DNA from 4 places in the Rahnella sp. BIGb0603 genome. Region 4 is predicted to be linked to each of the others. Evidence: predicted binding sites of a transcription regulator. Region 4 holds the regulator's gene; each other region holds the start of a gene.
The links. The regulator PurR, encoded in region 4, represses purine synthesis genes. The targets are predictions, from matches to a motif close to CANGCAAACGTTTGCNTG.
Positions count from the first base shown of each region.

Region 1 (8,089 bases), on a different contig from region 4:
TTGGCGGCTGACATCCAGCACCAGTAATTGCTGCTTATCATCGATTTCGGCATCAACCGTTTGAACAAAACCAATCCCGTTAAGTTTGGCTTTCAGAACGCCACCTTTATTTAGCCACTCTTCCAGAACGCTGCGTTCAAAAAGCAGATGCGTGACTTTAATCTCGTGCAGATGCAAAGGCGTTTGCAGCAACAGCGTCACTCCGCTGGCAACAAGCGCATCCGGCAGGCTGTATTGTGGCTTACGGCTAAAAATACCGGCTTTTTTGCTCAGCTTAACCGACTGGCGGGAGCTTTGTTGCTGTTGGTATTGCATCCATTGTTGGTTGAGCTGCTGGATTTTCATCAGCAAGGTTTGCTGCTGATAAGCCTGTTCGGTGATCAGTTGCTCGATTTGGGTTTGCAGCAGCTGATAGGTATTCAGGTCATGCCACAGACAATCTTTCAGCAGAATCAGATCTATCGGGGTAATAGTGTCCCGGCCGCTGAAGAAGGCGCAGGCCTGCAACAGGCGGAGTGCCTTTTTCCAGCGACGGTCAGAAACATAAGGCGCCGTGTCGAGTGCATCAAGGCGCTGCCGAAGCTGAAACACCAGTTCAAAGCAACTGTCTGAAAGATTGACTTTATCGATCTCCGGCTGCCATTGTTGATATTCTTCATCGCTGATACTCAGGGATTCCGCCACCGGATTGGTGCTTTCATTATTACGGCTGGTCAGCAGTAAGCGGAAATTCTGCTTATCCTGCACTTTATCCAGCCACAGGCGAATCAGCATGCGGTCATACAATGCTTCCAGTCCGCCGTCGGCTTCAGGCAATTCGTTGGAAGCACTGACCAGCAGACGCATCGGAATAGGATCTTCGCGCTCGCCATTACGGAAACGACGTTCGTTGATGGCGGTAAGCAACGTATTAAGGATGGCCGGTCCTGCTTTCCAGATTTCATCCAGGAAAACAATTTCCGCTTCCGGCAGATAACCTTCAGTCAGACGCAGATAACGGCCTTCATCTTTCAGGGCCTGAATCGACAGCGGACCAAAGACTTCTTCCGGCGTGGAAAAGCGCGTCATAAGATATTCAAAAGCGCGTGCGTGACGGAAAGCAAATTTCAGACGGCGGGCAATCAGACTTTTTGCAATACCCGGCGGGCCAAGCAGAAAAACGCTCTCCCCGCACAGGGCCGCCAGCAGGCACAGGCGTATGGCATCTTGCCTCTCGTACAGGCCATGTTCTAATGCGTTAGCAAGACGGGCTATCCGTTCTGCCAGAAGGGGGGATTGCGCCATACTGTCTCTTCCGGTTTCCATTTAGTTGTTGAATAGTGTACTGGCTTATGACGATATGCCACGTTTATTTTTAACGCTATAGCTTGTTGATTAGTAAAAATTTTCTATTATCAGAATTGTGACCGCGTTCATCTGAATGGCGGTTTAGCTGCACATTTAAGGGTAGGCAATCTGATTTATTCGTGCATACTGTGCGCCTTTTAGTGGGCATCATAAGACTGAGCGCACGCATCGCTTACGGATGTTCGAGCAAAAAAGAAACGAAATATGAGCACTGAACATAAACGGTCACTCCCAGCAGTAACCCTGGCCGCCATTGGTGTGGTCTATGGCGACATTGGTACCAGTCCTCTCTATACCTTAAGAGAGTGCTTTTCTGGTCACTATGGTTTCAACGTTGAACCCAGCGTCGTTTTTGGTTTTCTCTCTCTGATTTTCTGGATGTTAATCCTCATTGTTTCGCTCAAATACCTCACTTATGTGATGCGGGCAGACAACGCAGGTGAAGGCGGTATTCTTACGCTGATGTCTCTGGCGGGCAGAAATACGTCGGCACGTACCACCGCCGTTCTGGTCATTCTCGGCCTGATCGGGGGAAGTTTCTTCTATGGTGAAGTGGTGATCACGCCGGCTATTTCCGTTCTTTCCGCGATGGAAGGTCTTGAAATCGCAGCACCTTCACTCGATCCCTATATTGTCCCTCTTTCTATTACTGTCCTGACGTTGCTTTTCGTTATTCAGAAGCACGGTACCGGCATCGTGGGCAAACTCTTTGCGCCAGTCATGTTGCTGTGGTTCCTGACGCTGGCGGTGCTCGGTGTGAACAGCATCATGCAGAACCCGGAAGTGCTGCGCGCCATGAACCCGATGTGGGCGGTTAATTTCTTTATCGAGCACAAGTCGTTTTCCTTCCTGGCACTCGGCGCGGTCGTTCTGTCGATTACCGGTGTGGAAGCGCTGTATGCCGATATGGGCCACTTCGGGAAATTCCCTATCCGTCTGGCCTGGTTCACCGTCGTGCTGCCTTCTCTGGTGCTGAACTATTTCGGTCAGGGCGCGTTGCTGCTGAAAAACCCGGAGTCGATCAAAAACCCGTTCTTTCTGCTTGCACCTGACTGGGCGCTGATTCCTTTACTGATTCTGGCGACGCTGGCAACCATTATCGCGTCCCAGGCCGTTATCTCCGGTGTGTTCTCCCTGACCCGTCAGGCTGTGCGTCTGGGCTATTTGCCGCCGATGCGCATTATCCACACCTCAGAAATGGAAGCGGGTCAGATCTACATCCCTGCGATTAACTGGCTGCTGTACTTTGCGGTGGTTATCGTCATCGCCAGCTTCGAGCATTCGAGCAATCTGGCGGCGGCGTACGGTATCGCCGTGACCGGTACGATGGTGCTGACCAGTATTCTTTCCTGCACGGTGGCGCTCAAAAACTGGCACTGGAAACCGTTTCTGGTTGGGATTTTGTTGATCGGTCTGCTGTTTATGGATATCCCGCTGTTTGCCGCGAACGCCACGAAACTGTTCTCCGGTGGCTGGTTGCCGCTGACGCTCGGCCTGTGCATGTTTATCGTCATGACCACCTGGAAAAGCGAGCGCTTCCGCCTTATGCGCCGCATGAACGAACACGGCAATTCTCTGGAAGCGATGATCGCGTCCCTGGAAAAATCCCCGCCGGTTCGTGTTCCGGGCACGGCGGTATATATGTCGCGCGCCATCAACGTGATCCCGTTTGCGCTGCTGCATAACCTCAAACACAACAAAGTGTTGCATGAGCGCGTAGTATTGCTGACGTTACGCACCGAAGATGCGCCTTATGTGCATAATGTCCGGCGCGTCACCATTGAGCAGCTTTCGCCGACATTCTGGCGCGTGGTGGCGAGTTATGGATTTAAAGAAACGCCGAATGTGGAAGAAGTCTTCCACCGCTGTGGTCTGGAAGGATTGCCGTGCCGGATGATGGAAACCTCGTTCTTTATGTCGCACGAATCGCTGATCCTGACCAAGCGACCGTGGTATCTCTATTTCCGTGGCAAACTCTTTATGGCGCTTAGCCGTAACGCATTGCGTGCACCGGATCAGTTTGAAATTCCGCCGAACCGCGTGATCGAACTCGGTACACAGGTAGAAATTTAACGCTTTTTTCTGCCGCTCACAGGGCGCCTTCGGGTGCCCTGTTTTATTTCTTCACCCCTTTAATAATCACCAAACTCAAATTTCTGCGTGGTTTCTGAATCATTCAGCGAAACGTTTCGACGCTGATCACAATTCCATCACATCTTCGTTGCCTTGCCCGCTGAGTCTCATAAACTCATCCGTGAGCGAAACGTTTCGCTGTAGGAGTACACAATGAAGAAGTCACCGCTGTTAAATGCCGAAATCTCAAATATTATTGCCCGGTTAGGTCACACCGATCAGCTGGTTATTGGCGATGCCGGACTTCCGGTGCCAGCAGCTTGCCAACGCATCGATCTGGCGCTAACTCAGGGAGTGCCCACCTTTTTACAAGTCTTAGAGGTAGTGACACACGAGATGCAGGTTGAGCGGGCTATCCTCGCAGAGGAAATCCTCACTAAAAATCCTCAACTCCATGAAGCGTTACTCGCCCGATTGACACAACTCGAACAACACCAGGGAAACACCATTGCTTTGGATTACGTCAGTCATGAGGCATTCAAAGCGCAAAGCGAAAAAAGTCGGGCTGTGATCCGCAGCGGGGAATGTTCGCCCTACGCGAACATTATTCTGTGTGCCGGCGTAACCTTCTGAGGTCTTTATGCAACCTTTGCTGCAACTGACAGGCATTGATAAAGCCTTTCCTGGCGTGAAAGCACTCTCCGGCGCGGCGCTCAGCGTCTATCCGGGACGTGTGATGGCGCTGGTGGGAGAAAACGGCGCGGGCAAGTCCACCATGATGAAAGTGCTGACCGGCATCTACCAGAAAGATGCCGGCTCAGTACATTTTCTCGGTAAGGAAGCGGCGTTTAATGGCCCGAAAGCTTCTCAGGAAGCCGGAATTGGCATCATCCATCAGGAATTGAACCTGATCCCACAGCTGACCATCGCTGAAAACATCTTTCTGGGCCGGGAGTTTGTGAACGGTTTTGGCCGCATTAACTGGAAAAAGATGTATGCCGAAGCCGATAAACTGCTGGCACGCCTGAACTTGCGCTACAAAAGCAATCGTCTGGTTGGCGAATTATCAATTGGCGACCAGCAGATGGTCGAAATTGCCAAGGTGCTGAGCTTTGAGTCCAAAGTCATCATCATGGATGAACCGACGGATGCCCTGACCGACACCGAAACTGCCTCTTTATTTAGCGTGATCCGCGAGCTGAAAGCTGCGGGTTGTGGCGTGGTGTATATCTCTCACCGTATGAAAGAAATCTTCGAAATCTGTGATGACGTGACCGTATTCCGTGACGGTCAGTTTATCGCAGAGCGTCCGGTCAGTTCGCTGGAAGAAGACTCGCTGATTGAAATGATGGTCGGTCGCCGCCTCGAAGAACAGTACCCGCGTATTAATCATCAGCGCGGTGCGCTGCGTCTGCAGGTACGTGATGTCAGCGGGCCGGGTGTGGATAACGTCAGTTTTGATCTGCACAGCGGTGAAATTCTCGGGATTTCCGGTTTGATGGGCGCAGGCCGTACCGAACTGATGAAAATTCTCTACGGCGCGTTGCCGCGTAAAAGTGGCTATGTGTCGCTTGATGGGCGCGAAGTCGTCACCCATTCACCGCAGGACGGGCTGGCGAACGGCATCGTTTATATCTCTGAAGACCGTAAGCGTGATGGTTTAGTGCTGGGCATGTCTGTGAAAGAAAACATGTCACTGACCGCGTTGCGTTATTTCAGCCACGGCGGCGGACGACTCAAACATGCGGAAGAACAGCAAGCCGTCGGCGACTTTATCCGCCTCTTCAATATTAAAACGCCTTCAATGATGCAGACCATTGGCCTGCTTTCCGGGGGTAATCAGCAAAAAGTGGCGATTGCCCGCGGATTAATGACACGGCCAAAAGTCCTGATCCTGGACGAACCGACGCGCGGCGTTGACGTGGGTGCCAAAAAAGAGATTTACCAGCTTATAAACCAGTTCAAGCGCGAAGGGCTGAGCATCATTTTGGTTTCCTCAGAAATGCCGGAAGTGATCGGCATGAGTGACCGGATTTTGGTGATGCATGAAGGTCATTTAAGCGGTGAATTCCCGATAGAACAGGCTACGCAAGAAGTGTTGATGGCAGCCGCTGTCGGCAAGCAATACGGCGTGACGCAGGAGTAATCAGATATGAGTTCTCAGACATTGCCAGCCAAAAAGCGCTGGATCAGTAAAGAGTGGTTGTTGGAGCAAAAGTCTCTGATTGCACTGCTGGTGTTGATTGCCGTGGTTTCTTCCATGAGCCCGAATTTCTTCACGCTCAATAACCTGTTTAACATCCTTCAGCAGACGTCGGTTAACGCCATTATGGCGGTCGGTATGACGCTGGTGATCCTCACTTCCGGCATTGATTTATCCGTCGGATCTCTGCTGGCGCTGACCGGCGCGGTGGCGGCTTCAATTGTCGGGCTGGAAGTGAATGCTTTAGTCGCAGTGGCGGGCGCGCTGGCGCTGGGTGCAGGTGTCGGCGCTGTCACGGGTTTGATTGTCGCTAAAGGCAAGGTGCAGGCGTTTATCGCCACGCTGGTCATGATGTTACTGCTGCGCGGTATCACGATGGTTTATACCAACGGCAGCCCGATCAGCACCGGTTTTAACGATGTGGCAGACGTATTCGGCTGGTTTGGTATCGGACGTCCGCTGGGCATTCCGACGCCGGTCTGGCTGATGGCCATCGTGTTTATTGCCGCCTGGTACATGCTCCATCACACACGCTTGGGGCGTTATATCTACGCGCTGGGCGGTAATGAATCCGCGACGCGTCTGTCAGGTATCAGCGTCGATAAAGTCAAAATTATCGTCTACTCCCTGTGCGGATTGCTGGCGGCTCTGGCCAGTATCATCGAAGTGGCGCGTCTGTCTTCTGCGCAGCCTAACGCAGGTACCGGTTACGAGCTGGATGCGATTGCCGCTGTGGTATTAGGGGGAACCAGCCTCTCTGGCGGGAAAGGACGTATTGTAGGCACCCTGATCGGTGCTTTGATCCTTGGCTTCCTGAATAACGGTTTGAACTTATTAGGTGTTTCTTCCTACTACCAGATGATCGTAAAAGCAGTCGTCATTCTGCTGGCGGTTCTGGTGGATAACAAAAGCAACAAATAAACTCTCCTACAGGACTTATGACCATGAATATGAAAAAACTGGCTGTCTGGGTTTCCGCCGCAGCGATCACCGCTTCTTTCAGTGCTAACGTTCTGGCGAAAGATACCATTGCGCTGGTCGTTTCTACTCTGAACAACCCGTTCTTCGTTTCTATGAAAGACGGCGCGCAAAAAGAAGCCGATAAACTGGGCTACAACCTGGTAGTGCTTGATTCTCAGAACAACCCGGCAAAAGAACTGGCGAACGTGCAAGACCTGACCGTTCGCGGCACCAAGCTGATGCTGATCAACCCGACGGATTCTGACGCGGTAGGTAACGCCGTAGCGATGGCCAACCAGGCTAAAATCCCGGTGATCACCCTTGACCGTCAGGCGACCAAGGGCGTTGTCGCCAGCCACGTGGCTTCTGATAACGCCTTTGGCGGCCAGATGGCCGGTGATTACATTGCTAAGAAACTGGGCGATAACGCGAAAGTTATCGAACTGGAAGGGATTGCCGGGACGTCTGTTGCCCGCGAACGTGGTAAAGGTTTCGCTCAGGCCGCTGAAAAACATCACTTCCAGATCCTGGCCAGCCAGCCTGCTGACTTCGACCGCACCAAAGGTCTGAACGTTATGCAAAACCTGCTGACTGCGCATCAGGACGTGCAGGCGGTCTTTGCTCAGAATGATGAAATGGCACTCGGCGCATTGCGTGCCTTGCAGACTGCCGGTAAAACTGACGTGCTGGTTGTCGGTTTCGACGGCACAGAAGACGGCATCAAAGCGGTCAACGGCGGCAAAATGGGCGCTACTGTGGCACAGCGTCCTGAACAAATCGGCGTAATCGGCGTCCAAACCGCAGACAAAGTGCTGAAAGGCGAAAAAGTTCCGGCGGTTATCCCTGTTGATTTGAAACTGGTTGCTCAGCCGTAATATTGACGCTGTATCTGCGCGCCTCCTTACGGGGGCGCTATTTAACTCAGGGAGCAACACGTGAAGACAGGCAAACTGGTGGTTCTCGGCAGTATCAATGCCGACCATATTTTGAATATCAACCATTTCCCGCAACCGGGTGAAACCGTAATCGGTAAGCAATACACCGTGGCTTTCGGCGGCAAAGGTGCAAACCAGGCGGTCGCCGCCGGTCGCAGTGGCGCTGATATTTCATTTATTGCCTGTGTCGGTGATGACGATATTGGCGAGCGTGTTCGCAAGCAGCTGGCGAGTGACCACATTAATACGCAACCTATCGAAGCTATCAAAGAGACAACCACCGGCGTAGCGCTGATTTTTGTGAATGCGGAAGGTGAGAATGTCATTGGTATCGATGCGGGGGCAAACAAAGCCGTCACGCCTGACTATCTTGAGCGTTATAAACAAAACGTAATCGGCGCTTCAGCCTTGCTGATGCAGCTGGAATCTCCCCTGGAAACGGTGATTGCAGCGGCGAAGCTGGCTAAAGACAATGACACGCAGGTTATCCTTAATCCGGCACCGGCCTGTAAACTGCCTGATGAATTGCTGGCGCGGGTGGATATGATCACCCCTAACGAAACCGAAGCCG
Region 1 covers NZ_JANUEX010000010.1:2,538-10,626, reverse strand. The annotation lists gene ravA (ATPase RavA) at 1-1,284, opposite strand, end outside; gene kup (low affinity potassium transporter Kup) at 1,552-3,420, shown strand; gene rbsD (D-ribose pyranase) at 3,634-4,053, shown strand; gene rbsA (ribose ABC transporter ATP-binding protein RbsA) at 4,061-5,566, shown strand; gene rbsC (ribose ABC transporter permease) at 5,573-6,544, shown strand; gene rbsB (ribose ABC transporter substrate-binding protein RbsB) at 6,568-7,458, shown strand; gene rbsK (ribokinase) at 7,519-8,089, shown strand, end outside.
Region 1: the regulator PurR is predicted to act here: its motif matches at 3,604-3,621, upstream of rbsD (D-ribose pyranase).

Region 2 (8,089 bases), 690 kb from region 4:
TATTTTCCATTGGCGTAAATGCCCTGTTGAGTTGACCAGGGCATTATATGGCGCTTAACACATATAAATATTTAATAATATATTCAGTAAATATAAACTACAGAGACCAAGAAATGCTATTTCATTGTAAAACAGCCGGTTACAAATTTACCCAGCGGCCGTTTTTGACATATCTTCTTACACTCACGAAATTAATATCATGATTAGTTTATTTTTTGATATTCAGACATAAAAAAAATCCGCAGGCTTTCGCACTACGGATTTTTATTACTGAAGTTTTTTAATGATTAGCCCAGCTGTTTACGCGCGTTGCGGAACATGCGCATCCACGGGCTGTCTTCACCCCACTCTTCCGGGTGCCATGAGTTGCTGACGGTGCGGAAGACACGCTCAGGGTGCGGCATCATGACGGTGACGCGGCCTGAGAGGTTAGTGACAGCGGTGATACCGTTCGGAGAACCGTTAGGGTTGGCCGGATAGTTTTCAGTCGCCTGACCGTTGTTGTCGACAAAACGCAGCGCCACCAGATTGCTGTGTTCGATCTGTGCCAGATGCGCAGCATCACGCACTTCCACATGGCCTTCGCCATGGGAAACGGCGATTGGCATACGTGAACCGGCCATGCCCTGCATGAACATTGACGGGCTGGCGGTCACTTCTACCAGGCTGAAACGCGCTTCAAAGCGATCAGACAGGTTGCGCACAAAGCGCGGCCAGTGTTCAGCGCCCGGGATCAGTTCTTTCAGATTCGACATCATCTGGCAACCGTTACACACGCCAAGCGCCAGAGTCTGCGGACGGTGGAAGAATTCAGCGAACTCTTCACGCACGCGGTCGTTGAACAGGACAGACTTCGCCCAGCCTTCGCCCGCGCCCAGCACGTCACCGTAAGAGAAACCGCCGCACGCCACCAGCGTGTGGAAGTCCTGCAAATCACGGCGACCGGCCAGCAAATCGCTCATATGCACGTCAACCGCATCGAAACCGGCGCGATGGAAAGCCGCCGCCATTTCAACGTGGGAGTTAACGCCCTGCTCACGCAGCACGGCCACTTTCGGACGCGCACCTTTCGCAATATAAGGCGCAGCCACGTCTTCGTCCGGCGCAAAATTCAGTTTCACGTTCAGGCCAGGATCAAGATCGCGGGTTTTGGCCTGATGTTCCTGATCGGCACATTCGGGGTTATCGCGCAGGCGCTGCATCTGCCAGGTGGTTTCTGCCCACCAGGTACGCAACGTGGTGCGGCTTTCGCTGTATACCGGCTTATCGTCCTGCGTGATGATGAAGCGGTCACCGGTTTCAACAGTACCGAGGTAATGCGTGCAGTCTGCCAGACCGAACTGTGCCAGCGTATGTTCGACGGCTTCACGGTCAGAAGCGCGAACCTGAATCACTGCACCCAGCTCTTCGTTAAACAGCGCCGCCAGAGAATCGTTGCCCAGAGCGGCGATATCCGCCGTCAGGCCGCAGTGACCGGCAAAGGCCATTTCCGCCAGCGTGACCAGCAAACCACCGTCGGAACGGTCATGGTAGGCCAGCAGTTTCTGTTCAGAAACCAGCGCCTGCATGGCGTTGAAGAAGCCACCTAGCTGTTCAGCACTGCGCACATCCGCTGGCGTGTTGCCGAGCTGACGATAAACCTGCGCCAGCGCCGTCGCGCCCAGTGCGTTGTGACCGGCACCCAGATCCACCAGCAGCAATGCGGTGTCGCCTTTATCGGTGCGCAGTTGCGGCGTCACGGTATGACGCACGTCTTCGACGCGGGCAAATGCCGTGATGACCAGAGACAACGGTGACGTCATCTCGCGTTGTTCGTTGCCTTCCTGCCAGCGGGTTTTCATCGACATGGAGTCTTTGCCCACCGGAATGGTGATACCCAGTGCCGGGCAAAGCTCTTCGCCCACCGCTTTCACCGCGGCATACAAACCGGCATCTTCGCCCGGGTGACCGGCCGCAGACATCCAGTTAGCAGAAAGCTTAACGCGTTTCAGGCTGCCGATTTCGACCGCGGCCAGGTTCGTCAGTGCTTCACCGACGGCCATGCGGCCGGAAGCGGCAAAGTCCAGCAAGGCGATTGGCGCACGTTCGCCCAGAGACATCGCTTCACCGTGATAGCTGTCGAGGCTGGCGGTAGTGACCGCGCAGTCAGCCACCGGGATCTGCCACGGTCCCACCATCTGATCGCGTGCAACCATACCGGTCACGGTGCGGTCGCCGATGGTGATCAGGAAGGTTTTCTCCGCCACAGCAGGCAGATGCAGAACGCGGTTTACCGCTTCGGCAATCTGAATATTTTCGCCGTTGAGATCATCGCCCTTCGCTTTGAGCGTGGTGACGTCACGGGTCATTTTCGGGGTTTTACCCAGCAGTACGTCCAGCGGCATATCAATCGGCTGGTTATCGAAATGGCTGTCTTCCAGAGACAGATGCATTTCTTCTGTGGCTTCACCGATCACCGCGTACGGTGCGCGCTCGCGTTTACAGATCGCATCGAACTGCGCCAGCTGAGCCGGTGCAACCGCCATGACGTAACGTTCCTGCGATTCGTTACACCAGACTTCCAGCGGGCTCATGCCCGGCTCGTCGTTCAGGATGTCACGCAGCTGGAAGCGGCCGCCACGGTTGCCGTCGCTGACCAGTTCCGGCATCGCGTTGGATAAACCGCCAGCGCCAACGTCATGGATAAACAGAATCGGGTTGGCTTCACCGAGCTGCCAGCAGCGGTCGATCACTTCCTGGCAACGGCGTTCCATTTCCGGGTTATCGCGCTGTACGGAAGCAAAATCCAGATCCGCGTCAGACTGGCCGGAGGCCATTGAAGAAGCCGCACCGCCGCCCAGACCGATATTCATCGCCGGGCCGCCGAGCACAATCAGTTTCGCGCCAACGGTGATTTCACCTTTCTGCACGTGATCAGCACGGATGTTGCCGATACCGCCCGCCAGCATGATCGGTTTGTGATAACCGCGCAGCTCAGGGCCATTGTGGCTGTTGACGTTTTCTTCGTAAGTACGGAAGTATCCCAGCAGCGCCGGACGACCAAATTCGTTGTTGAAGGCTGCGCCGCCCAGCGGGCCGTCAGTCATAATATCCAGCGCGGTAACGATACGATCCGGCTTACCGAAATCTTCTTCCCACGGCTGTTCGAAGCCCGGAATACGCAGGTTAGAAACCGAGAAACCGACCAGACCGGCTTTCGGTTTTGCACCGCGACCGGTTGCGCCTTCGTCACGGATTTCGCCGCCGGAACCTGTCGCCGCACCCGGCCACGGAGAGATCGCCGTCGGGTGGTTATGGGTTTCAACCTTCATCAGGATGTGCGCCTGCTCCTGATGGAAATCGTACAGACCGTCTTTCGCATCGGCGTAGAAACGGCCGACCTGCGAACCTTCCATCACGGCAGCGTTATCTTTGTACGCAGAAAGCACGTGATCAGGCGTCTGTTCGAAGGTGTTTTTGATCATCTTGAACAGGGATTTCGGCTGCGTTTCGCCGTCGATAATCCAGTCAGCGTTGAAGATTTTATGGCGACAATGCTCTGAGTTTGCCTGTGCGAACATATACAGTTCGATGTCAGTCGGGTTGCGCCCCAACGACGTAAAGGCCTCCATCAGGTAATCAATTTCGTCCTGCGCCAGCGCCAGACCCAGTTTGGTATTAGCGGTTTCCAGCGCGATACGGCCTTCGCCGAGAATATCGACATGCTGAACCGGTGCAGGCTGTTGCTGCGCGAACAGCGCGCTGGCGTCTTCGAGTTTGCCAAAGACGGTTTCCATCATGCGATCATGCAGCAATGCGCCCAGCTGCGACCATTGTGCTTCGGTCAGTTCAGGAGCCTGAACATAAAACGCCAGACCGCGCTCAAGGCGAAGAACCTGAGATAAACCGCAGTTGTGTGCAATATCAGTCGCCTTGGAAGACCACGGAGAAATGGTGCCAGGACGCGGGGTAACCAGCAGTAAACGACCTGTTGGCGCATGTTCAGCGAGAGAAGGACCGTATTTCAGGAGGCGTTGCAGCTTGGTTTGTTCGTCCGAATTCAGCGGCGCGCTGACATCGGCAAAGTGTACATATTCGGCGTAAATATCATTGACCGGAAGGCGTGCTTCCTGACAGCGGGATAATAATTTGTTAATGCGAAAAGCCGACAAAGCGGGCGAACCACGCAGTATTTCCATAATCACAGATCTCTCGTCTTCGAAGACACTGACCACAGTGCTTCATTGGGCGCAACAGGGGGAAAACGCGGGCTATTATAAAGAAAGCTTGCGGCATACGAAACCGTTTGCGTCGGGAATATTGATATTCACTCATAACCTTATAAATATTGCGGTTAATATGAATAATGTTGCAGACTGCCGTTTTGTTGAGCAAAATGCGTCAGCACTGGGGATATAACCATAGAAACTGCACAGCACATCGTAAAAAAACAAGAGCGCCGCAGCGAGATAACTATTTGACGCGACTAAAAATTAACTATGTTCTGATGGGGATTGCCGCCCTGTTGCTGGCGCTGGCCTTATGGCCTGCCGTCCCGTGGCACAGAGGCGAAGGCGACCAGTTGGATCAGATAAAATCCCGTGGAGAATTGCGCGTAAGCACGCTCAATTCTCCACTGACTTTTATGGACTCCCCGGAAGGAAATCTCGGCTTCGATTACGAACTGGCTAAACGCTTCGCAGATTATCTGGGCGTAAAGCTGGTGGTGAATCAGCACACCACGATCGAGTCCATGTTCGACGATCTGGACAACAACAAAACCGACATGCTGGCTTCCGGGCTGGTGTATAACAATGCGCGCCTGAAAAACTACCGTGCCGGGCCGGAATACTATTCCGTTTCTCAGCAACTGGTTTACCGGCAGGGAACCGCGCGCCCGAAAAGTTTTGCGGATGTGAAAGGTACGCTGGTGGTTTCCGCCGGCAGTGCGCACATCCTGACGCTGGAAGCCGCCGCCAAAAAATACCCCAATCTGACGTGGACTACGACGGACAAGCTCTCGCCGCGCGATCTGTTGCAACAGGTTGAGAACGGCAAACTGGATTACACGCTGGGGGATTCCGTCACCATCGCCCTGATGCAGCGCGTTTATCCGCGTCTGGCCGTGGCTTTTGATGCCACGGAAGATGAGCCGGTGACCTGGTATTACCGCAAGGAACCGGATGACGACAGCCTTTCTGCGGCGATGCTGGACTTTTTCAGCCAGATTTCCGAAGACGGTACGCTGGAGAAACTTGAGGAGAAATACCTCGGGCACGTCGGCGATTTTGATTATGTCGATACGCGAACTTTCCTGAACGCCATCGACAGTACGCTGCCGGTTTTACAACCACTGTTTGAAAAATACGCGGATAAAATTGACTGGCGGCTGCTGGCGGCGATTGCCTATCAGGAATCCCATTGGGATCCGCAGGCAAAATCTCCGACCGGCGTGCGCGGCGTGATGATGCTGACTCGCACCACAGCGGATGGCCTGAATGTCGATGACCGGACCGATGCCGAGCAAAGTATTCGCGGAGGCGCTCTGTATCTGTCGCACCTGATGGATAAGATGCCGGAATCGATTCCTGAAGATGAACGGATCTGGTTTGCGCTGGCAGCATACAACATGGGTTACAGCCACATGCTCGACGCCCGTAAGCTGACGGCGCAGCAAAAAGCCAATCCGGACAGCTGGGCCGATGTGAAGCAGCGTCTGCCGATGCTCAACCAGAAGCGCTATTTCAGCCGCACAACGTATGGCTACGCGCGCGGCACGCAGGCGTACAATTATGTGGAAAACATCCGCCGCTATCAGCTCAGTCTGGTCGGGTATCTGATGGAGAAAGAGAAGCAACAGGCGCAGAAAGCGGCGTTGCAGGCTCAGCTGGGCCAGGGTTATCCGGTCGTGGACGCAAAAGAAGCCCTGGCGCCGTAGCATTTATAGCAACGAGCGGGCTTATTCTTCAGAGGTATTACCGGCTTGCGCAGCGCGCTCTGCCAGCCGCAGCGCCTTTTTCTGGCTGCGGCGTAAACGAAAGAACGCGCTCAGCTGTTCGGAACATTCTTCCGCTAAGACGCCCGGCAGAATTTCTACTCGATGATTCATGCCCGGATGGCGCAAAACGTCCAGCAGGGAACCGGCGGCACCGGTTTTGGCATCCGCTGCGCCATACACCACGCGACGGATACGGCTGTGGATCATCGCCCCTGCGCACATAACGCAAGGCTCAAGCGTGACGTACAGCGTGGCGTCCAGCAGACGGTAATTTTGTACAGCACTTCCGCCGAGGCGCAGCGCCATAATTTCCGCATGCGCAGTCGGATCATGATGCCCGATAGACCGGTTCCAGCCTTCGCCAATCACCTGATTATCCAAAACCAGCACAGCCCCCACCGGCACTTCGCCTTCATCCTGCGCTTTCAGCGCCAGATTCATGGCATATCGCATCCAGTGTTCGTGTTCTTTCATTTCTGCAAACCCGTTACATAACTCTGCGTCCGACACTTCAACCTCAATCTCTTTTTAGCGGCCAGCAGTATACCTGCGTCATCCCAATGCAAACAGGCCGGAAACCGGCCTGTTTTAGAATGATAGTTAAGACGAAGGTCCGGCGGCGGAATTATTCCAGTTGCTGGAGTTCGCCCTGCTTGCTGACGCGAAAGCGGTGCTCGCAGAAAAACAGCAGCGGGTTGTCCTGTTTGCTGTCGCTGTAGCCACTGTAAAGTTTCAGCGGAGAACCGATGCGGCGTTCAAGCTGAACCACTTTCTCCTCACCCAGGCAGCGCAGAGGCAGCACCCAGCCGCCTTTACCGCGCGCAATGCGGCTGCCCACCAGACGCACTTTAGGCAGAAACAGCGACGCGTTATACACCTGCTGAACCAGATTTTCCGGCGATCCGGTGATCAGCCACACTTCGGTATCATCACTGTCGAGGTATTCACGCAGCCGCCGCTGTACAACCGGGAACTCCACCACTTTGTGGCGAAACGCGGTGACAAACTGCAATTCCAGCGCTTTAAGCCGGGCTTCGCTGTGACCAAAAGTGATCGACCAAAGTAGCAAACTCATCGGCCAGCGCGCGGCCCGCCCGTGCATCAGCAATCCAATCGCCACCAGCGGCAAGACCGGGATCACCAGAATCAGGTTCTGCGGCATCCGCCGGAGCAAAAACCGCAAAAAACTCCCGAACATGTCCTGCTGGTGCAGTGTTCCATCAAGATCAAAAAACACGACCCGTCGATCAGGCTTCGTACTCAATCCGTTACTCCTCGGGATCGTTGAACCCCATCAGCCAGGTAAAAATAAAACCAGCCAATACCGTAATGACTAAACCGGCGAGATACAACATGACTTTGCCGGAAATAATGGTCAGCGCCAGCGGCAATCCGGAAATACCAAAAGTGATCACCGTCGCGACTTTCCAGTAACAGATTAGCGCACCGCCGACCGCGCCGCCTAAACAGGCACCGATAAAAGGCCGCCCCAGCGGTAATGTCACCCCGAAAATCAGCGGTTCGCCGATACCTAAAATACCGACCGGCAGCGCGCCTTTAATCACTTTTTTCAGCCGCGCATTGCGGGTTTTCATGTATACCGCCATGGCCGCCCCAACCTGCCCGACGCCTGCCATCGCCAGAATAGGCAGTAACGGGTTAGAACCGTGCGCCTGAATCAGTTCAACGTGGATCGGCACAAGCCCCTGATGTAACCCCGACAAGACCAGCGGCAGGAAAGCGCCCGCCAGCACTGCGCCAACCAGCAAACCGCCTTTATCTATCGCGATATTAACGCCGTGCGCGATGCCGTCAGAAATGAAACCGCCGATCGGTTGCAGGATGACAATAGCGAGCGTGGCAGTAATCAGCGTGGTAATCAGCGGATTCAGGATCAGCTCCACCGATTCCGGCAGTAAATTACGCAGCCGTTTTTCAAGCCAGCACATCAGGGCTACCACTAAAAGCACGGCAATTACTCCGCCGCGTCCCGGCTGCAACGTTTCGCCAAACAGCGTAATTTGCGCCAGCGCCGGGCTGGAGAGAATGCCGGCCATTACGCCGCCCATCGCCTGTGAACCGCCGAACACGCGGGCCGCATTCACGCCCACG
Region 2 covers NZ_JANUEX010000001.1:1,054,245-1,062,333, forward strand. The annotation lists gene purL (phosphoribosylformylglycinamidine synthase) at 288-4,181, opposite strand; gene mltF (membrane-bound lytic murein transglycosylase MltF) at 4,457-5,917, shown strand; gene tadA (tRNA adenosine(34) deaminase TadA) at 5,939-6,451, opposite strand; gene yfhb (phosphatidylglycerophosphatase C) at 6,603-7,241, opposite strand; gene M2403_RS05045 (PTS transporter subunit EIIC) at 7,246-8,089, opposite strand, start outside.
Region 2: the regulator PurR is predicted to act here: its motif matches at 4,275-4,292, upstream of purL (phosphoribosylformylglycinamidine synthase).

Region 3 (8,089 bases), on a different contig from region 4:
GGTTGGTCGGTGTCATTTCACTTCTGATGCTGCTGGGTTATATCGCTTACAGGGCGTTATGTTACATCAAGGAAGAAAGACGTTTTGAGGCAGCTATCTTCATATTCATGCTGATCTTTTATGTTTCGCAGGGAATGTTCAATATCAGTAATCCCAGCGAAAGCTGGTACTTATTCTGGTTCCCGATAGGTGTTTTGCTGGCCGGAGAAATAAAGAAAGCCCGATAGTAAATGGCGAAACAGAGCAAGGGAAAAATAGCTATTCCCTTGCTCTCACCCTCAGAGCGGTAACAATAATTCAATTCTTTCCATGACATCCTCAGCATTAATGATAGCTAAAGGCTGTATTTTTATATCTGCTGCCAGATTTTTAATATCTGTAGAAACACGCATGACCTGATGCAATTCCATATCCTGATAAGGCCCCGTATGGTCAGGATTTGCTGTCACGAAAAGGCTGACAGTTTTGGTTTTCAGCGCGACGGCAAGATGAAGCGGTCCGGTATCTCCGGTAACGAGCACATCCATGTTTTCTATAATGCCCATCAATTGCTTCAGATCGGTTTTCCCGATATAGCTGGTGACCCGTTTTACTTCATCTTCCGACAATGAATTCAGGAAGAATTTTTCATAGGCCAGTTCTTTTTTTGTCCCAATCAGCACAACTTCATACTCTGGCCCCAATTGGAAAAGTACCTTCGCAAGCTCAGAAAATTTTGATATCGGCCAGCATCTTATTGGTTCAGAGGCGCCCATCTGAAAACCAATAATTTTCTTTCCGGCTTCTTTATTAAGATGCGTGAAATCAACTGGAATAACCATTTCATTATTGGATACATCGCAACCTAACAAACTGCACATATTCAATTTTCGTTGAATCAGATGGCAGCTTAAAAACGATCCTTCATTAACAAGCCACTTTTCCATCCCAATCTTCTTACCGCCGTATATATCCTTGACGATATATTGGGAGCCGGACATCACTGCGCTAAGAATGTCGTAGGGTGCTTTTGAGTGTAAGATTACCGTTAATTCAGGCGGCCGCTCTCTAAGTTGTGTGACCAGTTTTCTGACGTGTTTTACCTTCTCATCCCAATATACTATCCGGTCAAAAAAAAGACTTCCCTCAACGAGGGTTTTATTTTTTTCACTGGAGACCAGTGTAATAAACGCATCCGGGTAGCGTTGTCTTACCGCACGAATGGCTGGCGTATTGAACATTAAATCGCCCAGCGCCGTGGTCGAGTAAATAGCAATACTTTTAAAATTCTCTTCTGCCGAGAATGACTTCCGGCTTTTCAGAGTGGGCTTAATCTTTACATAGCAATGTAAGAAAAGATTAATCCAAAATATTTTCATCCTTTTCTGCGACATCTTAGTCCATCTTCCATTGATAATATTCTGCCAGAGTCATCCCCTGTGCCCGTTCGCTTATCCAGCTAAACAGCTTTTCCAAATCGTCGTAGAGTCTTTCAATGTCTTGTTCGTTTTTGAACGTCGGGCTTCCGCCGGGCATGAACTCTGAAGAGTGCAGCATGAACTCGATATAGTCAGAACCCTGCTTAAGAGTCTGCTCAGCAACCTTTTTCATATTCTCAACATTGCCACCGGATGGGCGCAACCAGAGCGTAGAAGGCGACCGGGTTTTTCCGCGAAGTTTATCGTAGCCGCTCTTAATATGATTGAGCATTCCCGAGTGCTTAAGCTGAATACTCATCGGGACTTCAAGAAGCGGAGAATTGCCCGCTTTTGCAATATCATTGAGGTCAATGAAATAAGCCTCTTTCGGAAAACGGCTGTAATCCGTTCCGCCTGCCCCTTCAGGGTTACCCGGTGAAGATGACCAGTTCACATGCGGTGTCACCGAACAATCAACCAGATATCCCTGCTCAACCAGCAGCGACGCATAAAACTCATTAAACGCCCAACGACCCGCGCGATGGCTGAGCATTTTTGTCTGGAAATTGTCTTCCAGCAGTTTCGTCATAAATGCCACTTTAGCCTTGATTTGGTCTTCCGGGAATTCGATCAGGTAAGGCTTGTGTCGCCAGTCATCATCGGTCAGCGCGATAAGCGGAGGGCTATTCCAGGCATGTAAATGCATGCCAACTTCACCTTGTCCCCGCCGGATCACATCACTGGCAAACTCCACATAAGCAGCATCCTGCGCCATTTCATAATTCGTAAGATAAACCGGCTTAAAGGCGTACTTTTCGCAAAGGCTCTGGAATCGCGGCAGAAAGCGGGTGTTCTCAGTGGAAATGCGCTCATGATTTTGCCAAAGATTGTCACCCTCGGTATCTATGGTGATGATAAATGCGGGTTTTTTCATTGAACTGGCCTAATTTTATCTTATTAATCAAACGTACAGGATGACGGTTACGCGGGCATGCCAATGCAAACATACCGCTATGACAACAATTTATTGGATTGTTTCTATTTTTTGGGATTTTCACCCTCAACGCAAGAACCGTGTTGGGTGTAGCCTGAGGCTTCAGTGTACTTTAGAATCGTGCTTTGATTCCTAAACAGTGATGAATTATGACGACTGCTCAAGCACAAAATCCGGATTCCTCTATCAGGCGTATCCTTATCATCAAACTACGTCATCACGGCGATATGTTGCTGACGACCCCGGTCGTCAATACATTGAAGGCGCGTTATCCTGACGCTGAAATTGATATGCTGATATACCAGGAAACCCGGGATATGCTGGCGGCCAATCCTTCCATTCATCACTTGCATTGCATTGACCGCACCTGGAAAAAACTCGGCGTGTGGTCCCATATGGCTCATGAAATTCGTTTAATGAAACAGGTCATGTCCCGCCATTATGATCTGACGCTCAACTTAAGCGATCAGTGGCGAAGTGCCATTGCCACCCGACTTACGGGCGCGTCTGTCCGCCTGGGTTTCGATTTTCCAAAACGTCAGGGCGCATTTTGGCGTTTTTGCCACACCCAACTGGTCAGTACGAAAAACCATCATGCACTTCATACCGTTGAACAAAACCTCTCCCTGCTGGCCCCCCTTCAGCTTCCTTTGATAATACCGGAAGCCACGATGAGTTATGCTCAGGAAGACGGTGAAAAGGTACAGCATTTATTACAGCAGAATCAGGTTTCTGGCCGTTATATTGTGGTGCAGCCTACCTCTCGATGGTTCTTCAAATGCTGGTCAGAAGAAAAGATGGCCGCCATGCTTACGCAATTGCACGCTGAAGGCTATCCACTGATAGTCACTTCCGGGCCGGACAAACACGAGCTCGCCATGGTCGATCGTATCCTGAAACTTTGTCCTCAGATCAATCTGATTTCTCTGGCCGGCAAATTAACGTTACCCCAGCTTGCCGCCTTGATTGATGGTGCCGCACTATTTATCGGCGTGGATTCTGTCCCGATGCATATGGCGGCGGCTTTGAAAACTCCTCTCGTCGCTCTGTTTGGCCCGTCAAAACTGGTTTTCTGGCGCCCATGGGAAGCCACAGGTGAAGTGATTTGGGCCGGTGATTTCGGGCCACTTCCTGATCCGGACAATATCGATACCAACACGTCCGAACGTTATCTGAATGCCATTCCCGTAGACGTCGTGACTGATGCGGCCAGGAGATTATTAGCATGAAAGCATTCCGGCTTGCTTTAGTTCGCCAGAAATACCGCCCTGACGGAGGCGCCGAACGGTTTGTTTCCCGGGCGCTGGAAGCACTTGAAAACCAAAATATCGAGCTTAATGTCATCACCCGCGAATGGCAGGGTGACATTAACCCCGATTGGAATGTGCATCTGTGCAACCCGTGGAAATTCGGTCGTGTAAGCAGGGAGCGCGGTTTTGCCAACGCGGCCCGGCAAATCTGGCAAAAAGAGAAATTCGATTTGGTGCAAAGCCACGAACGGATACCTGGCTGCGATTTATACCGGGCCGGTGATGGCGTTCATGTCAGATGGCTGGAAGAGCGTTCGCGATTGTTGCCTCAGTACAAAGCAAAAAGACTTTTCACCGACAGGTTTCACCGTTACGTCATGCAAGCCGAAAAGGATATGTATGCTGCGCCAGAGTTGAAAGCGGTTATCTGTAATGCCGAAATGGTTAAAAAGGAAATCATTGAGCGGTTTTCTGTGCCCGCAGAAAAAATTCACGTCATTTATAATTCTGTAAATAACCAACATTTCAAACCGGTGACCGCCCCGCTGCGCGCTCAGCTTCGCCAGCAATATGGTGTGCCGGCGAATGCGACTTGCATGATCTACGTTGGCTCGGGCTTTGAACGTAAAGGCCTGGACGCGGCAATTAAAGCCATTTCAGGAACGTCGCGACATCTTCTGGTTGTCGGCAAAGATAAAAATGAGCCACGGTATCGCGAATTAGCGGCTGCAAGCGGCTGCAAAGATCGGGTGCATTTCTTTGGCGTTCAGCAAAATACGCTGCAGTTCTATCAAATGGCTGACGGGTTGCTACTCCCTACTCTATACGATCCGTTCCCCAACGTGATTCTCGAAGCCATGGCCTGTGGCCTGCCCGTGATCACTACCCCAACCTGTGGTGGAGCCGAGTTTATAGAAAATGGGAGAAACGGATTCGTTTGTGATGCGCTGGATATCAACGACCTGCAGCAAGCGATTATGGCTCTGCCGTCGAATGTGGTAGATTCTCGCGAGTCTCTAAACTCACGGGAAACGGTCATGAACAATACGCCTCAGCACCTTTCAGAGCAGCTTCTTAACCTCTATAAAGAGCTTCTGAACCGATGATAAATATTCTGATTGTTATCGATGGTTTGCCAGGCGGCGGTGCCGAAAAGGTTGTTCTGACATTAGCCGAAGGCTTTCTGCGCGCCGGACACCGTGTTTCGCTATTTTCATTAAGAGACGTTTGTGAGTATCCGCTGCCAGACGGTCTGACTTACCGGGTGATAAAAGATAAATGCCGTGCGCCGTGGCGTAAAATCACTGAGCTTACACGCCGTGCCCGGTTGCTTGATCAGGCCGTACAATCCAGCGACGAATTTGATTTGGTATTATCAAACCTGCACAAAACCGATCGTATCGTTTCCCGCAGCAAATACCTCCCCCGCCATAAAGTCTGGTTCTGTTTACACGGGATGTTCTCAACGTCTTATCTGGGACACCGGACCGGCCTGAGCCGCTGGCTGAAAAAACTCAAGATAAAAAAGGTTTATCAGGACCGGAATATCGTGACTGTTTCACAGGCCGTCGCGGATGATTTAGCCCATTTCGAACTCCGTCCCTCTCAGCTTAAGGTGATCTACAACCCGTTCGATATTGATGCAATCAGACTGGCTGCCGCACAGGAATGTGAGCTTCCTCCGGGATCGTACCTGATCCATGTGGGGCGTTTTCATGAGAATAAGCGTCACGACCGGCTGATTCAGGCTTATGCAGAAAGCTGCATCGAACTCCCTCTGGTTCTGCTGGGCCAGGGTTCAGAAGCGAAAACTGAAAAGCTGAAAACATTAGCTCAGGATCTCGGCGTAGAAGACAGGGTTCTGTTTCCCGGATTCAGGCCTAACCCTTATCCTTTCATTCGAAATGCAGCAATGCTGGTACTGAGTTCGGACAGCGAAGGGTTTGGGAATGTATTGGTTGAAGCCCTGCTTCTGGGCACCCCGGTCGTCAGCACACATTGTCCGGGCGGCCCTGCTGAAATCCTGCAAGGTGAACTTGCCCGCGGGCTGGCTCAGTTGAACAGCCATCATTTAGCGCAAGTGATGGTGGATATTTACCAGAATCCCCCGGAAATCAATCAGGAAACATTATCGGGCTTTGGCATTGCACATATTTGCGAACAATATTGCTCGCTGGCAAAAAATGCTGAGAGCTAAATAAGAATTCATTCTGAGCACCCGCTGCTCTACGTTTATTCCAGGATAATTATGCTGCAGACCCCTTCACTGAGTATTATCGTTGCCGTTTATAACGGGGAGCAATTTCTCTCCCAATTTTTCGACAATATCATCCAGCAGGCATTAACCGATTTTGAGATGATTATTGTTAACGACGGTTCAACGGATAAAAGTGCAGAAATTATTGAATCCTATCGGACATCTTTTGAGGCGTACAAGGTATTCACGATTGAAAACCAGGGCGTTTCTATCGCACGTAATCACGGTTTGTCACAAGCCACCGGCCAGTATCTGGCATTTCCGGACATCGATGACAATATTCATCCCGGAATGTACCAGAAACTGCTGGAGATGGCTGAAAAGAACTCGCTGGATGTGGCAACCTGTAATGGGCGCTATGTCTATGAAAATAGCGAAAAAAACAAAATAATCTTCCCACCAGAACGCTTATCTTCGACAGGCGTTATTTCGGGTGACGTCTGGCTGAAACAGGCACTCAACTCCCGCAAGTTTCTGCATGTGACCTGGCTGAACATCTACAATCATGATTTTATTAAACGTCATCACTTTTCTTTCGAGCCAGGACTCAGACATCAGGATATTCCGTGGACGACTGAGATTCTGCTGGCGGCAGAACGTGTTCAATATACCAGCGATATTTTCTACGATTATTTAATCCATTCGAATTCGGTTTCACATAGAACAGACGGTGACGCAACTGAAGTCCGCTCTGCACATCATTACATGAAGATTCTTCGTATGCTGGATGATATTAATCATCGGTATCAGGAAAAAGTCGCTAAAATTCCAGCGTGTAAATGGCAAATAGCAAAAGAAGGTCTGGGCATTCTTCATACTGTCGACAAAATAAAAGACCCGGCATTGAAGAAAAAGCTGGTTGAGGAAATTTTCCAGCAAGGTGTCTGGAACCTGATGTGGCGAAACGCCAATACTTTCCGCCTCCGCTGGCGGCTGGGGCGTCGGTATTTCAAATTGCGAAAATTAATCAGTGGATAGATCCCGTAACGGTCGGTAACCGCATCTTGATGCGTGAGCCGCCCAGCCTCTGGCGTTAAAAGTATTAGCTTTGATTTGGCTAAAAACTTAGAATTCCAACCCTACTCGAGACTTCACGGATATTATGTTGCAAACGCTGTATACAGTTCTTCTATACCTCATCCAGCCTCTTATCTGGATCCGTTTGCTGGTACGTGGCCGGAAGTCACCGGCATACCGCAAACGCTGGGCTGAACGTTATGGCTTCTGCAAAGGGAAGGTGGTTTCTGGCGGCATCATGCTGCATTCCGTCTCAGTGGGCGAAACTCTGGCGGCAATTCCTTTAGTCCGCGCCCTGCGCCATCGTTATCCTTCATTGCCCATTACAGTCACCACGATGACCCCAACGGGCTCCGAGCGTGTTCAGTCCGCTTTCGGTGCTGGTGTTCATCACGTTTATCTACCTTATGACCTGCCTGGATCGCTGAACCGTTTTCTCAATGAAGTGAACCCCAAGTTGGTTATCATTATGGAAACCGAGCTGTGGCCAAACCTCATCAGCGCCCTGCATCGCCGTAAAATTCCCTTAGTGATTGCTAATGCACGCCTTTCTGAGCGTTCGGCTAAAGGCTACCAAAAGCTGGGCAAATTTATCCGCACTGTTTTACAACGCATCACGCTGATTGCCGCGCAAAATCAGGAAGATGGCGATCGTTTCCTTTCACTGGGATTAAAACGTAATCAGCTCGCGGTTACCGGCAGCCTGAAATTTGATATTTCCGTGACGCCGGAGCTGGCCGCTAAAGCCATCGCGCTGCGCAGTCAGTGGGCATCACGCCGCCAGGTGTGGATTGCGACCAGTACGCATGAAGGGGAAGAAACCTTGCTGTTGGAAGCGCATAAAGAATTGCTGAAAGCTCATCCGACGCTGTTGCTGATCCTTGTGCCGCGCCATCCGGAACGTTTCCCCGTTGCCTGTGAACTGACACGCAAAGCGGGTCTGACCTTCACACAACGCAGTACGGGGGAAGTGCCTTCGTCGGGAACGCAGGTCGTGATCGGCGATACGATGGGTGAGTTAATGCTGCTGTACGGAATTGCCGATCTGGCGTTTGTTGGTGGCAGTCTGGTCGAACGCGGAGGTCATAATCCTCTGGAAGCCGCAGCACACGCCATTCCAGTCCTGATGGGTCCGCATACGTTTAACTTCAAAGATATCTGCGCCAAGCTCACG
Region 3 covers NZ_JANUEX010000013.1:47,590-55,678, reverse strand. The annotation lists gene M2403_RS24090 (O-antigen ligase) at 1-227, shown strand, start outside; gene M2403_RS24085 (glycosyltransferase family 9 protein) at 279-1,373, opposite strand; gene M2403_RS24080 (polysaccharide deacetylase family protein) at 1,375-2,331, opposite strand; gene rfaQ (putative lipopolysaccharide heptosyltransferase III) at 2,538-3,620, shown strand; gene M2403_RS24070 (glycosyltransferase family 4 protein) at 3,617-4,747, shown strand; gene M2403_RS24065 (glycosyltransferase) at 4,747-5,838, shown strand; gene M2403_RS24060 (glycosyltransferase) at 5,890-6,876, shown strand; gene waaA (lipid IV(A) 3-deoxy-D-manno-octulosonic acid transferase) at 7,004-8,089, shown strand, end outside.
Region 3: the regulator PurR is predicted to act here: its motif matches at 2,368-2,385, upstream of rfaQ (putative lipopolysaccharide heptosyltransferase III).

Region 4 (8,089 bases):
AATATCTGCAACACGGCGCTGCTACCTTACGCGTGGCTGTTTATTCTGTCTGAAAACAGCCCTACTGTTTCCCCGACATCAATAAGAAAACAGATGTTTGCCCTCACCTCAGCCGGCACCCGCCGGCTCTTTTTTCTTCATTTTTCGCCCGCACAGTGATACGACGCAGGGTAAGTTTTTTCGAAAAGGCACCGTGCGCGTAGTCACAAGCGCCCCGGATACGATAGAAAGAGCCATGAATAAACGGTCGTATGCGGGGAGTACGCTCCATAATGTCATACCGATCAATCCCATAATTTCGGAGTTACTCAAAATGACTAAGCTTTTCACCCCTCTTGTTGTTGGTAAAAACACTCTGCCAAACCGCGTGTTTATGGCTCCACTGACCCGCCTGCGCAGCATTGAACCAGGTGATATCCCGACGCCGCTGATGGGTGAATATTACGCACAGCGCCACAGCTCCGGCCTTATCATCACCGAAGCGACACAAGTTTCCTTCCAGGCGAAAGGTTACGCGGGCGCACCCGGCCTGCACACGCCGGAACAGGTTGCGGCCTGGAAAAAAATTGTTGCCGGCGTGCATCAGAAAAACGGCCACATCGCCGTACAGCTTTGGCACACCGGCCGCATTTCGCACAACAGCGTTCAGCCGGACAACCAGACGCCGGTTGCGCCCTCAGCGGTCAATCCTAATACGCGTACCAGCCTGCGTGATGAGCAAGGCCACGCCATTCGCGTCGATTGCCCGACACCGCGCGCGCTGGAGCTGAGTGAAATCCCAGGCATCGTGAATGATTTCCGTCACGCAGCAGCCTGTTCAGCAGAAGCCGGTTTCGATTACATCGAACTGCACGCGGCGCACGGTTATCTGTTGCACCAGTTCATGTCTCCGGCCTCTAACCTGCGTGAAGACCAGTACGGCGGCAGCATTGAAAACCGCACGCGCCTGACGCTCGAAGTGGTAGACGCCGCTATTGACGCCATCGGAGCTGATCGCGTCGGTATCCGTATTTCCCCGATGGGCCCGTTCAACGGCCTCGACAACGGTCAGGATCAGGAAGAAGCGGCAATTTATCTGCTGGATGAACTTAACAAACGTAAACTGGCCTACCTGCACATTTCTGAACCTGACTGGGCGGGCGGCAAACCTTACACCACAGAATTCCGCGAAGTGATCCGCGCGCATTATCAGGGCGTGATTGTCGGTGCCGGTGCGTATACCGCAGAAAAAGGCGAAGAGCTGATCGAAAAAGGTTACATCGATGCCGTGGCGTTTGGCCGCAGCTACATCGCCAACCCGGATCTGGTCGAGCGCCTGAAATCACATGCACCACTCAATGAACCAAAACCTGAAACCTTCTACGGCGGCGGTGCTCAGGGCTATACCGATTACCCAACGCTGTAATCAATAATAAATTTTTACACCTTCTTTGCGGCAGCCGACGCCCTCCGGTTGCCGCTTTTTTTGGTCAGTCATTCAGCAACTGATTGCCGTTTTACGGACAAAACGGTCACTATCAGTTAGGCTTGAAATAATAATCATCATGCTGCGAATAAAGAGGAAATTATGCGTTTACTCCATACCATGCTTCGCGTCGGCGATCTGCCGCGTTCAATCAGCTTTTATACCGATGTTTTAGGCATGCGACTGCTGCGTACCAGCGAAAATACAGAGTACAAATATTCACTGGCCTTCGTGGGTTACACCGAAGAAAGTGAAGGCGCCGTGATCGAGCTGACCTACAACTGGGGCGTAGACAGCTACGACATCGGTACCGCCTATGGTCACATCGCGCTGGGCGTAGATAACGTTGCGCAAACTTGTGAAGATATCCGTAATGCGGGCGGTAAAGTGACGCGTGAAGCGGGCCCGGTTAAAGGCGGTTCAACTATCATCGCGTTCGTGGAAGATCCGGATGGCTACAAAATTGAATTGATCGAATCCAAACATGCCGGTCAGGGTCTGGGAAATTAATCCTTTGCAATAATGGCCTTAACCGCTGACAGGGGCGCTGATGCGCCCTTTTTTATTGCCAATTTCTCCGTGCCCCTGTAACGGGTGACAAAATTTGTCATAATGCGCGCTGAATTCGATGAAGATTAAGAAGCTAATGGCCGAGAATAGTGACATTAACGCCCTGAAAGGTCGTTTTCGTGGTTTTTATCCCGTGGTGATTGATGTGGAAACCGCCGGATTTAATGCCAAAACTGATGCCCTGCTGGAAATTGCCGCGATCACGCTGAAAATGGATGAGGACGGCTGGCTGCAAAGCGACGAGACCGTACACTTCCACGTTGAGCCTTTCGAAGGCTCGGTGCTGGTGCCGGAAGCGCTGGCTTTCAACGGTATTGATCCGACCAACCCGTTGCGTGGTGCGGTCAGTGAATACGAAGCGCTGCACGAGATTTTCAAAGTTATCCGTAAAGGGATGAAAGAACAGAACTGTAACAGGGCGATTATCGTGGCGCATAACGCCAATTTTGACCACAGTTTCCTGATGGCCGCCGCCGAACGTGCGGGGCTAAAACGCAATCCTTTCCATCCGTTTGCCACCTTTGATACCGCCGCGTTAAGCGGGCTGGTGCTCGGGCAAACCGTGCTGGCGAAGGCCTGTATCAGCGCCGGTATCGTGTTTGACAGCAGTCAGGCGCATTCCGCCCTGTACGACACTGAACGCACAGCAGAACTGTTTTGCGAGCTGGTGAATCGCTGGAAACGCCTCGGCGGCTGGCCGCTGGCACTGTCTGCGGATGAAAACGAAGTGGAAGAAGCACCGGAAGAAAATCAGCAATAATTTTCGCGGCTTTCATGCAGTCGAAAGGACAAATAAAAAGAGCGACATAATGTCGCTCTTTTTTTACCGGTAACCCCGGGTCAGGCTGCCGGTATTTCTGAATCGCCCTGAATTACTCTTCAGAGGATTTGTATTTCTCAGCCGTTTCTTTGATCAGCTGTTGCAGTTCACCGCGCTGGAACATCTCAACCACGATGTCGCAACCGCCAACCAGCTCACCATCAACCCACAGCTGCGGGAACGTTGGCCAGTTAGCAAATTTTGGCATCTCAGCACGAATATCCGGGTTCTGCAGGATATCAACGTAAGCGAAACGCTCGCCACACGCAGACAGCGCCTGAACAGCCTGTGCTGAAAAACCGCAGCTTGGCAGTTTTGGAGAACCTTTCATGTACAGCAGAATCGGGTTTTCAGAAACTTGCTTCTGAATTTTTTCAATCGTTGGAGTGGTCATTTCTTGCTTCCTCAAGCCGGTACAGGCTGTCACGGTCATTACTCTTCACGCGCAGCACACAGAGACGGTGTGCAATCACAATGCTTTCTATTGTAACGATGGCTGCCACCAGATAAAAACGCCAATTTTTGTGGGGTCTTTCTCAATACTGGCATTTCGCTAAACAATCTTCTGCGCTTGCGTTCAGGTTCACATATTTAAAGATTCATCGAGAATAACATTTTTGCCGTTCCACGATAATGTCAGATTTGCAAAATCCCATTCTTTAACTTAAATAATAACATGATGAAAAGTGGTTATTTTTTTGACTAAAAATGGCGGTTATTTCGACATAAAAAAAGCTATTAACTTTTTCTCACAATATGATCTAGAATCGAGGCAATTCGTGCTTTTTTGTCTCGTTCTTTTAGGCAATACTCTGACATCCCTGATGTTTAACCCTACCACTCATGGTAACGAAGCTATGCGCTTACTGTTCACGCTTTTTGTGCTGCTCTTTACCCAGCTGTTTCTGAATATGGCTCATGCGTCGCCACAGACTCGTGTCGCTGCCGACCAGCGAAAGAGTCATGTTAACCAGGTCACGCCGGAAGAACGCCGAAAGCGAAAAACGGCAGCCGCGAAAACCAGCAAGAAAACCAAAGTCGCGCCGGTTTCAGAACCTAAAACTCAGGAAAAAAATTCGAAGAAGAAAGTCAAAAGCACCGAACTGGTTAAGCGAAAGACGTCTTCTGAAAAAACAGTAAAAACGACGCGGGCCGAGAGTAAAAAAGAAAAAACACTCAAGACAACCCGGGCCGAGGCGAAAGCAGGGAAGGAAACGAAAACCCGCTCTCTCGCTAAAAACAGCAGTGAAAAGGCCAGTAAAAAAGAAGCGTATGGCCGCCACCGCAAAGGCAAAAAGTTACGTGAAGAAGACAGTAAACCGATAACGCTCAGCGCAACACACAAGAAACGTTATCAGCACGCACAACAAACCGCGATGACCAAGCTGATGCACCAGGTCGGCAAACCTTACCGCTGGGGCGGAACGTCACCGAATACAGGTTTCGATTGCAGCGGACTGGTTTACTACGCATATAAAGATTTGATCCGTATTAAAATGCCCCGCACAGCGAATGAAATGTACCACTTGCGCGATGCGGCCCCGGTCAAACGGGGTGAATTAGAATCCGGCGATCTGGTTTTCTTCCGGATTAATAACCGCGGCGCCGCAGACCATGTCGGTGTTTACGTAGGAAACGGGAAGTTTATCCAGTCACCGCGCACCGGCGAAGACATTAAGATCACCTCACTGGGTGACGATTACTGGCAAGATCATTATGTAGGCGCACGACGGGTAATGACCCCTAAGACGATCCGATAATAAACAATTCGTTAAGTCTGAAGTTTCGCTAATCAGCCATTGAATAGCATTTAACGAAGAGTTTCTGCAGGGAAGAGTATCGGCGGAATGGGTGACTGCGTAAAATTGAAAAGGGCGATTCCTGTTATAGGTAATCGCCCTTTTTATTGCGGCTTTCGCGCAAATCAGTTCATCACTGCGGTGAAACTGAAAGCAATAATCACGAGCAAAGCGCAGACCGTAGTGATCAAAGAAAATTTCAGGTTGCTGTCCATTAAACCCCCTTACGGATCAAATTGTGGCGTTCGTATAGCCACACTGAATGTGTGCCAACGCATTTTCTCATAATTCGCATTGAAAATCTTGTGCTGAATGACACCAGGTTCATGACAATTTTACTTCCACTTTCCTGCATTATAAGTGAAAATTGTCGGTTACCACGCCTGTGTGCCGGTCGATTTCACCCGAGAGCATTTCACGCCTCACTCTGAAGAATCCACCCAACGATTTCACTGCCCTTTTCGAAGTCAGCAGTTAAATCCACGCAAGCAAACGATTAACATAATGCTAACGTGCTGAAACACGTGAGCACAGGAGTCATTTTTTACATGGCAACGATTAAAGATGTCGCAAAGCGCGCTGGCGTTTCCACCACAACCGTGTCGCACGTCATCAATAAAACCCGTTTCGTCGCCGAAGAAACCCGAGCCGCGGTTCTCCTTGCAATCAAAGAGTTGCACTATTCTCCCAGCGCTGTGGCACGTAGCCTGAAGGTCAATAACACCAAAACGATCGGTCTTCTGGCAACGTCCAGTGAAGCGCCCTACTTCGCCGAAGTGATTGAGGCCGTGGAAAACAGCTGTTTCTCAAAAGGCTATACGCTGATTTTGTGTAACTCACACAATAATCTGGAGAAGCAACAGGCCTACCTGCAAATGCTGGCGCAAAAACGCGTCGACGGTTTACTTGTGATGTGCGCGGAGTATCCGGACGAATTGCTGAATATGCTTGAAGAATACCGCTCCATCCCGATGGTTGTGATGGACTGGGGCGAAGCGCGTAAGAATTTCACCGACAGCATTATCGATAACGCGTTTGAAGGCGGCTATATGGCCGGACGTTATCTGATTGAACGCGGTCATCGCGATATCGGCGTGATCCCTGGGCAACTGGCGCGAAACACCGGCGGCGGCCGTTTCCAGGGCTTTGTGAAAGCACTGACGGAAGCTAATATTCCTCTTCGTGAAGAATGGGTCGTTCAGGGCGACTTTGAGCCGGAATCGGGCTATCAGGCCATGCACAAAATTCTGATGCAGAAAAACCGCCCGACGGCTGTATTCTGTGGCGGTGACGTGATGGCGATGGGGGCAATCTGTGCCGCCGATGAGCTGGGCCTGCGCGTACCGCAGGATATTTCCGTGATTGGCTATGATAACGTGCGTAACGCGCGCTATTTCTCACCGGCACTGACGACAGTTCATCAGCCAAAAGAACGTCTGGGCGAAATGGCCTTTACCATGCTGCTGGACAGAATTATCAGCAAACGCGAAGAGTCGCAGACCATTGAAGTGCATCCCAAACTGGTTGAGCGCCGTTCCGTGGCCGACGGCCCGTACCGCGATTACCGCCGTTAACTTTCAATAAACGCCTGTGCCGCAGGCGTTTATTGTCAGTCGCGCAACCATTCCCGGTTCATCGTTTCCGTATCGCCCATGTATTCCAGCAGCCACGCCAGCGAAGGCGACGGATTGCTCTGATCCCACGTCAGGCAGCACGGGCTGTCCGGAAAGGTATTTTCCAGCGACAGTACCTGTAATTTTTGCTGTTCAATCCAGGGTGTCACGCGGTGAACCGGCATCATGCCAACACATAAACCTTCGTTCAGACATTCCAACGCACACGTCCAGTCGGGAACCACCAGCCGCCGCTGGTTATCCAGCGTCCAGGTATCGCGTTTCGGCAATGTCCGCGATGTATCTTCCAGGCAAAGCGCCGGATAAGGCCGTAACTGATCGTCACTCAGTATTCCCTGCGTCTGGGCCAGCGGATGTTGCGCGCTGACCACACAATGCCAGTCCATAAAACCCATATCGCGGAAATTGAACCGTCCACCGACGGGGATCGCCCGCGTCGCGCCGATGGCGACATCCGCCCGCCCGTCGACCAGCGCGTCCCAGACACCGTTAAAGACTTCCGAATGAATGATGAGTTCGGTATCAGGGAAATGGCGATAGAAATCCAGCACCAGCTGCCGTGTCCGCACAGGTTTAACGATACGGTCAACGGCCACCCGTAATTCTCCGCGCCAGCCATTGGCGACCTGCTGACACTGGCGGCGGGTCGCTATCATTTTTTTTGTCAGAACCCGCGCTTCGTCGACAAAAACTTTACCGGCAGGAGTCAGAATAACGTCGCGATGTCTGCGTTCAAACAACGGAACGGCCAGCCATTGTTCAAGCTGGCGAACGGTGTAGCTGATGGCAGAAGGAACCCGGTGCAAGTCCTGCGCGGCAGCGCTAAAACTGCCTGTTCGGGCGACGGCATCGACCACTTCAAGTGCATATTCTGACCACATCGTTTAGCCTTCAATATTTTTGATAGCAGATTGCAAATATTAGCGTTTCACAAGCCTGTTATCAAAGCGTTAAACTCCGCATCCGATACGATTTCCGCGTCAAATCATCTGCAATAAATAAATTAAAGAGACAATAATGAAACCCTCACTTGGATTTATGCTCTATCTTGCCGGGCTGAGCATGCTTGGCTTTTTAGCGACCGATATGTACCTTCCGGCCTTCAGCGCGATGCAAAGCAGCCTGATGACCAGCCCGGGCATGATCAGCGCCAGCCTGAGTATTTTCCTTGGCGGCTTTGCCATCGGTCAGCTGTTGTGGGGGCCGTTGTCCGACAAGATTGGCCGCAAGCCGGTATTGCTGATTGGCTTAGCGCTCTTTGTCGTCGGTTGTCTGGGCGTGCTATGGGTTGAGAATGTCCGCGCCCTGCTGGCGCTGCGTTTCCTGCAAGCTGTCGGCGTCTGTGCCGCCGCCGTCACCTGGCAGGCGCTGGTGGTAGATCGCTTTTCTGCCGATGTTGCTAAAAAAACCTTTGCCAGCATCATGCCACTGGTTGCGCTTTCCCCTGCTCTGGCACCTTTGCTGGGCGCCTGGGTTCTCAACCATTTTGACTGGGAAGCGATTTTCGTTCTGCTGACCGCCGTAGCCGTTATCTTGCTTATCACCACGTCCACACTGCGCGAAAATGCGCCAGAGGTTCATGCTCCTGCTGATAAAACCGGTTTCGCGAAGCTTCTCGCTTCCCGGGTTTACAGCGGTAACGTGATGATTTATGCCGCCTGCTCTGCCGGCTTTTTCGCGTGGCTGACTGGTTCCCCGTTTATTCTCAGCGACATGGGGTATTCGCCGGGTGTGATTGGCCTGAGCTATGTTCCACAGACCATTGCTTTCCTTCTTGGCGGTTTTGGGTGTCGTGTGCTGA
Region 4 covers NZ_JANUEX010000001.1:367,491-375,579, forward strand. The annotation lists gene M2403_RS01695 (alkene reductase) at 314-1,405, shown strand; gene gloA (lactoylglutathione lyase) at 1,568-1,975, shown strand; gene rnt (ribonuclease T) at 2,112-2,795, shown strand; gene M2403_RS01710 (Grx4 family monothiol glutaredoxin) at 2,908-3,249, opposite strand; gene M2403_RS01715 (C40 family peptidase) at 3,713-4,615, shown strand; gene M2403_RS24905 (YnhF family membrane protein) at 4,780-4,869, opposite strand; gene purR (HTH-type transcriptional repressor PurR) at 5,203-6,228, shown strand; gene punR (DNA-binding transcriptional activator PunR) at 6,264-7,169, opposite strand; gene punC (purine nucleoside transporter PunC) at 7,306-8,089, shown strand, end outside.